2 regions of the Ligilactobacillus salivarius genome follow, and region 2 is predicted to be linked to the other one. Evidence: predicted binding sites of a transcription regulator. Region 2 holds the regulator's gene; the other holds the start of a gene.
The links. Region 2 encodes LexA, which represses DNA repair genes until DNA is damaged. Its sites were predicted from a motif close to CNAACANNTGTTNG; they were not measured.
Positions count from the first base shown of each region.

Region 1 (3,436 bases), on a different replicon from region 2:
GTTTTACCACCAATAACGGTCTCTAATTCATCATTTATAGACAATTCAAACTTAAGCCAATCTAGTCTTTCTTTTATAACATCACTCTTTACTCTAATCATCTTTCCAGCCTCCTTTTTTAAGAATTGTAAATTCTGATTTAGTTGGTTTTCTCCAACTCTTTCTTTCCTTCAACTTTCCATCATTATCAAAGATTCTATAAGTTTTTATTTCACCTTCAGTATATGTATACTGAATATCCTCCTCAGTATTTTCTTCTTTATCATCACGTTTACCAATACCAGATACAATCCCTGCAGCTAATGCTTTCTTCAAGCTATCTGCTTTTTCATCAGCTTCTACTTCAGTAGGAATTCTACGACAACGGCAATTAGGATGTGAACTTCCTGGAATTCTTGGACTAGCTTCATCATCAACTTTGTATGGTCTCAAAGCTCCAATGACTAAGCATTTCTTACAAGCTCCAGGTTCTGTTACCCAATCAAAATACTTTATTTTGTTTTCTTTGAAGAAGATGTCTGTTAATTCATCTTCACGAGCTGCAGCTTCTGTTCTTGCTAACCTTTTAGCTGATACAGTAGCATCTATCAAAGCTTTAGGTATGTTATCATTTCTCATGCTTTTAGCATTTCCTGGAAATAACTTCTCAGCTATATCTTGAGCTCTCATACCTTGCCTAAGCATAGAATTTAAATTTCTATCAATTCGATTTAGTATTTGATCATGATCTAACCATAAACGTTCTGTCCATAAAACAAAATTATTATCTTGATTAGAGAATACATAATTATCTTTAGATATTGGATTAATCTTGCTTTTTTTAGGAGATTGCAAATTTTTCTTTTGATAATAATATTCTTCATCAACAGCAGTTTTATTATTTTTTCTAATCACTTTTGCAACTTTATGAGTCATTCTAATTAAAGCTATGCCTAAAGTAGCTGTAATTAACTTTCCTAGCGACATTTGACTAATTGCAAGGTAATAGTCCAACATTAAAAGCACCCAATTTCTTGGATGCAAAAATGAATATAACGAAAGTGGACAGGATTTGAACCTGCAACTGTCCGACTATCCTACATGCTTTTCCTTATAAGAACGACAAGTTAATTCCACTAGATAAACCTGCCTCTACAGGAGCGGGATCTTGAATACCATGCTAGTGGGCATATAGTACCAAGCTAATACGCAAATCTTATCAAGTACTGGGTCATTTTTCTTGGTAAGTAGCCGTTGTTTCCCCCTTTAAAACTACTTCACTCTCATTATTTATTTTTCCATATTTTTTTCGCATATCCAATATGAAATCTTTGCATTTTTCTTTTCCAAACTAAAGAACAATCCAACTAACTTAGTTTATTTCATACCATTTACCACTTAACATATATATTTACATTATGAATTAACACAAAGTATAAGTTATATTTAACACGAAACTTAAATTTCATGGTATAATACTATTATCAAATGAATGTTCGGAGGATAACTATGCAAAAAGAAGTTGCAAATAAAAAAATCGATGAGTTGCTACATGAGCTCCCTTATTATATGAATGATTTTGTTATTGTAAAAACCGCTGATGAATATTCTCCTAATACTATTCTTGAATACTTGAAGAATTTCCATCAATTTTTGATTTGGTTGATTGAAAATCATTATGTTAACGAAAATAAAACTAGTGATATCGCCCCAGAATCGCTTGATAAGCTTACAGTTCGTACTGCTACTGAATACAAATCTTATCTTTTACGCCGAAAAAAGCAAAATAAAAAAGCTCTTGATAAAAATGGTCATAAAGAAGAATCTACTGAGACTCTATCTAAAGTAACCATTCAACGTAATATCACTGCTTTAAAAGTGATCTTTAAGTTCTTAAGCAGAAGTGCTAATAACTCTCAAGAAAAACCTTTTTTAACACACGACGTTATGCAAAGTATTGATAATGTGGCTGATAAGCAAACTCTACAAGCTAGAGCTGATGCTTTAGAAGAAAAGTTATTTTTGGATGATGAAACTGATGAATATCTACAATATATCAAAGAAGTTTATCCTCAGTCATTATCTACTCAAGCTAAGAAATTCTACAATCGCGATGTTGAAAGAGATTTAGCTATCAACGCTTTAATGTTGGGATCTGGTCTCCGCTTATCTGAAGTTGTCAATATCAATATTGAAGATTTAGATTTCGAAAATAATCGAGTTGCTGTACTTAGAAAAGGAAATAAAAAAGACTCTGTTAGGATTGCCGCTTTTGCAATGGAATATTTAGCTAATTATCGTGATATTCGTGCTAGCCGTTATCGTGCAGACAAATATGAAAAAGCATTCTTCTTAGCTATTAGTCGTGGTGGTTCCAAACGCATTACTGGCTCTGCTATTGAAAAAATGGTTTCCAAATACTCTAAAGGGTTTAAAGTTAGAGTTACTCCTCATAAGTTGAGACACACTTTGGCTACTAGATTGTATAAACAGACTAATAATCTTGTCTTAACTGCACAACAATTGGGACATAGCTCAACTGCTACAACTACTCTTTATACTCATATTGATAATGATGAAACTACGGATGCGTTAAATTCTTTATAATACACAAAAAAGAAGTTGAACCAAAAGTTGATTCAACTTCTTTTTGTTTATTCAATCTTTAATGTATCTAAAATTCCTTTTAAATTAGTACTTTCAATTTGTCCTGGTGCAGAAGCATCGCCTACTGTACCAAATGTTAAGCAAGAACCAAAGACTTCACCACTTATTCTGGTTACCTTACCTAAATCTCCCATCGCCATTGTAATTAATGGACAATTTAATTTGTACTTCATATTGTCTGTGGCTAGCAATAGATTTAAAACATCACGTGCACTATTAGGCATTACTGCAATTTTAGCAATATCAGCACCAAAAATCTTCATCAAAGTTAGGCGTCTTTCTAATTCAGAAGTTGCAGGAGTTTTATCGAAGTCATGATTACTCATGATAATATAGATATTATTTTCATGAGCTTCAGCAATAATTTCCTTTAGCTTACTTGTTTTTCTGAACAATTCTAAGTCCAACAAATCTGTTGCATTTTCTTTAATCAATACGCGACAAATATCAAAATATTCTTCTTCTGATAATTTTTTAACTCCACCTTCGAAATGTGTTCTAAATGTAGTTAATAAAGGCATTTCACTCATAACTTGGCGTAGTTTTTTGGCTGTTTCAACCAACTTTTCAGCATTTTCAACTTGATCAAAGAAATCTATTCTCCATTCAATTAAATCAGCGTTATTGCTAGACATAATTGTTTCAGCTTGTTTTATGATATCATCACTTGATTTTCCGGTAATTGGAACAGCTATTTTAGGACGACCCGTACCGAATTCAACATTTCTTACTTTGACTATCCTCATCAAATTCACCGCCTAGTTATCTTCACTAAATAATAGTTCTCTGA
Region 1 is NZ_CP117984.1:32,400-35,835, forward strand. Features, by position in the region: gene PTA89_RS09040 (hypothetical protein) at 1-101, opposite strand, end outside; gene PTA89_RS09045 (hypothetical protein) at 94-996, opposite strand; gene xerS (tyrosine recombinase XerS) at 1,489-2,586, shown strand; gene aroD (type I 3-dehydroquinate dehydratase) at 2,634-3,392, opposite strand; gene PTA89_RS09060 (shikimate dehydrogenase) at 3,405-3,436, opposite strand, start outside.
Region 1: xerS (tyrosine recombinase XerS) is a predicted target of LexA. The motif match lies at 1,465-1,478, and genes of this name have one in related genera.

Region 2 (3,436 bases):
TCAACAACTTGTCCTGTTTCCCCAGCTAATCCTAATGCACAATTTGTAAGAACTTGCTCATTTCCATATAATGTTCGATTAGCCGCTTCTTGATATTCATTAAATTCCATAATATTCCTCACAATTATTAATTAACTTTGGTAATATCTTCAATCCAATCCCAAACTTCATCTTTACCTGTTTTATCAACAGCAGAGAATAAAATTAGTCTATCATTTTTTGTCAATTGTAGTTTTTTTCTAATTTGACTTTCACTTTTATTTCTTTTGCTTTTAGGAATTTTATCTATTTTCGTTCCTACAACTAATACAGGTATATTGTAATAATGTAAAAATTCTATCATTTGACAATCTAATTCTGAAGGTTCATGGCGAGCATCTACTAAACTGATAGCTCCCTTTAGCTCTTGTCGAGTAGAAAAATATGTTTCTATCATTCTAGCCCATTTTTCTCTTTCTTTTTGTGAAACTTTAGCATATCCATAACCTGGTACATCAACAAAATATAATAAATCTTCAATATTGTAAAAGTTCAGAGTTTGCGTCTTTCCGGGTTGACTTGATGTACGGGCATAATTTCTTCTATTAATTAATGTGTTAATTAATGAAGACTTTCCAACATTGGAACGACCAGCAAGTGCTACTTCTGGCAATTTAGTATCTGGATATTGTTCTGGTCTTACGGCACTAATTGTTAAATTGACGTTATGTACTTGCATTAAATAATACCACCTTAATCTAAATTATAATAATAAATAAGGAAGTGACTGACTTACATCTACTCACTCCCTCAAAAACTAATTACTTCTTACCATAATTATTCTTCATTGCATTCATCATTTGATGCAATTTCTTTTCAGATGGTTTTTGTCCCATTTGAATCATCATAGTACGCATCATTTGTTCATTAATAGGTGGATTCTTCTTTAAATAGTCTTCCATGTACTTTCGAGCAGCAAAAAAACCACCAACAAAGCCTAGCACAGCAGCAATAATGACAATAAGCACCCAAATACCTGTACTCATTTATAAGTTCTCCTTCCTCTAATAAGATTAACCTATCTAATAATTTAAAAAATTAATCTTACTTTTTAACGCTTATTATATTATATCATTTGTAATATTACCTATCAACGCTTACACTAAGATAAATTAATCATCTCTTAGACCACGTTCTCTTTGAATCTTTTTTACCTTTTCAGGTGTTACTTCTTTACCATTTTTATCATATACTTGTAGCATTTCAATATGGCTTCTAAAATTTTCTCTAAATAAAGAAAGATAGGTTTCTCGTAATTCTTTTTGTTCGGCTAACTCTTCAGATGTTAGGCCTTCTTCTTTTTTCTTTTTAGAAAGTTCATTTATTCTATCTATTAACTCTTGTGGAATTCCTTTATTATCAGCCAATCGTCTCACTCCTTTGTGATTTACTCTATTTGACATATTATCAAAAAGCTTACAAAAAGACAAGTTATAAATACGAACGTTAGTTTGACGTTTTTAATAATTCTATGTTATAATCAAGTTATTATATTAATATTGGAGTGTCTAGAATGACAAAATCAGAGAAACGTCAACATGATATTCTTCGTTATATATTTTCACATGTATCTGATAGTGGCTACCCACCTACTGTTCGTGAAATTTGTAACGCTGTTGGTTTATCATCTACTTCAACCGTTCATGGACATCTTTCTAAGCTTGAAAGTAAAGGTCTCATTAAACGCGATCCTACTAAACCTCGCGCCATTGAAATTACTTTAGCAGGCTTAGAAATGTTGGATGAGTTACCTAACAAAACTCAAATTCCCATTGTAGGTACTGTTACTGCTGGTGAACCTATTTTAGCAGTTGAAGAAAATAGAGATTATTTTCCTCTACCACCTTATTTTGAATCTGCTGATGATCTTTTCATGTTATCTATTCGTGGCGAGAGTATGATAAATGCTGGTATCTTAGATGGTGATCAAGTTATTGTTCGTAAGCAATCTTCTGCAAATAATGGAGAAATAGTTATTGCTATGACTGAAGAGAATGAAGCAACTTGCAAACGTTTCTTCAAAGAAGATGGATATTACCGATTACAACCCGAAAATGATACAATGGATCCTATTATCTTAGAAAATGTAACTATTTTAGGAAAAGTTGTTGGATTATATCGTGATCTTATTTAAAAAGCTAGGATGTATTGTTTTTATACCAATATATGGTGTTACACAATACCAAATCCTAGCTTTTTATTTTGACATTTTAATTAATTCTTCTGCATGTTTCAATGTTAATTCTGTAATTTCAGATCCAGATAACATTCTTGCTATCTCTCTAATTTTTTGTTTTTCATCTAATTCTTTTAATGAAGTTTCTGTTCTACCATCGTTGACAGATTTTGAAATATAGTAATGATTGTCTGCAATTGCTGCAACTTGCGGTAAGTGAGTAATGCATAAAACTTGTGAATTATTTGAAATTTGGCTTATTTTTTCAGCAATCGCTTGAGCTACACGACCGCTAACACCAGTATCAACTTCATCAAAGATAATACTTGTGACACCCATCTTTTGAGAAAAAATTGTTTTTAAAGCTAACATTATTCGTGAAAGTTCACCACCTGAAGCTATCTTAGCTAATGGGCCCATTTCTTCACCTGGATTAGTTTGAATATAAAATTCAACTTTATCGATACCTTTAGAATATAATTTAGAATTATTTAAAAATTTAACTTCAAATACAGCTTTGTCCATATATAATGCACTTAATTGTTCATGGATCATTTTTTCTAATTTTTTAGCGCTTTTCTTCCGCTGTTTCGAAAGTTTTATTGCCAATTCTTTTACTTTCTCTAATGCCTCAGATAATTGTCTTTCTTGCTTTTCTGAATTTTGTTCCGCATTTTCCATTTCTCTTAATTCTTTTTCAATTCTACTATGATAATGCAAAATATCCTCTATTGTATCACCATATTTTCTCTTCAATTGGTGGATCAACTCTAATCTTTCCTCTATTTCATTTAACCTTTCTCCATTCCACTCCATTGAATCAAGTTCATCTGAAATATCACGAGCGGCATCTTCTAGACTATAAAAAGCATCTGAAATTTTAGTATTGATTTCTTGAAGATTTTCTGATAAATCTGAAACATCGCTTAACTCATTCATTGCATTTCCTAAATTTCCAACTACATCTATTTTTTCACCAGATAAAATTTGATAACTCAATTCTAAAGCATCATGTATTGCTTGAAAATTATCCAATTTATTTTTTTCTTCGACTAGTTCATCTTCTTCATTAATTTTTAAACCAGCTTCTTCAATTTCTTTGACTTGGAAATTTAGCATATCTAGTCTTTGGGCCCAGGCCTTCTCATCAGCTTCTTTTTTTTCCATTGATAATTTTAGCTTACGATAATTTTGATACACAACTTGATATTGATTTCTTAA
Region 2 is NZ_CP117983.1:627,022-630,457, reverse strand. Features, by position in the region: gene PTA89_RS03070 (nucleoside triphosphate pyrophosphohydrolase family protein) at 1-110, opposite strand, end outside; gene yihA (ribosome biogenesis GTP-binding protein YihA/YsxC) at 128-718, opposite strand; gene PTA89_RS03060 (YneF family protein) at 801-1,025, opposite strand; gene PTA89_RS03055 (DUF896 domain-containing protein) at 1,152-1,442, opposite strand; gene lexA (transcriptional repressor LexA) at 1,553-2,173, shown strand; gene recN (DNA repair protein RecN) at 2,237-3,436, opposite strand, start outside.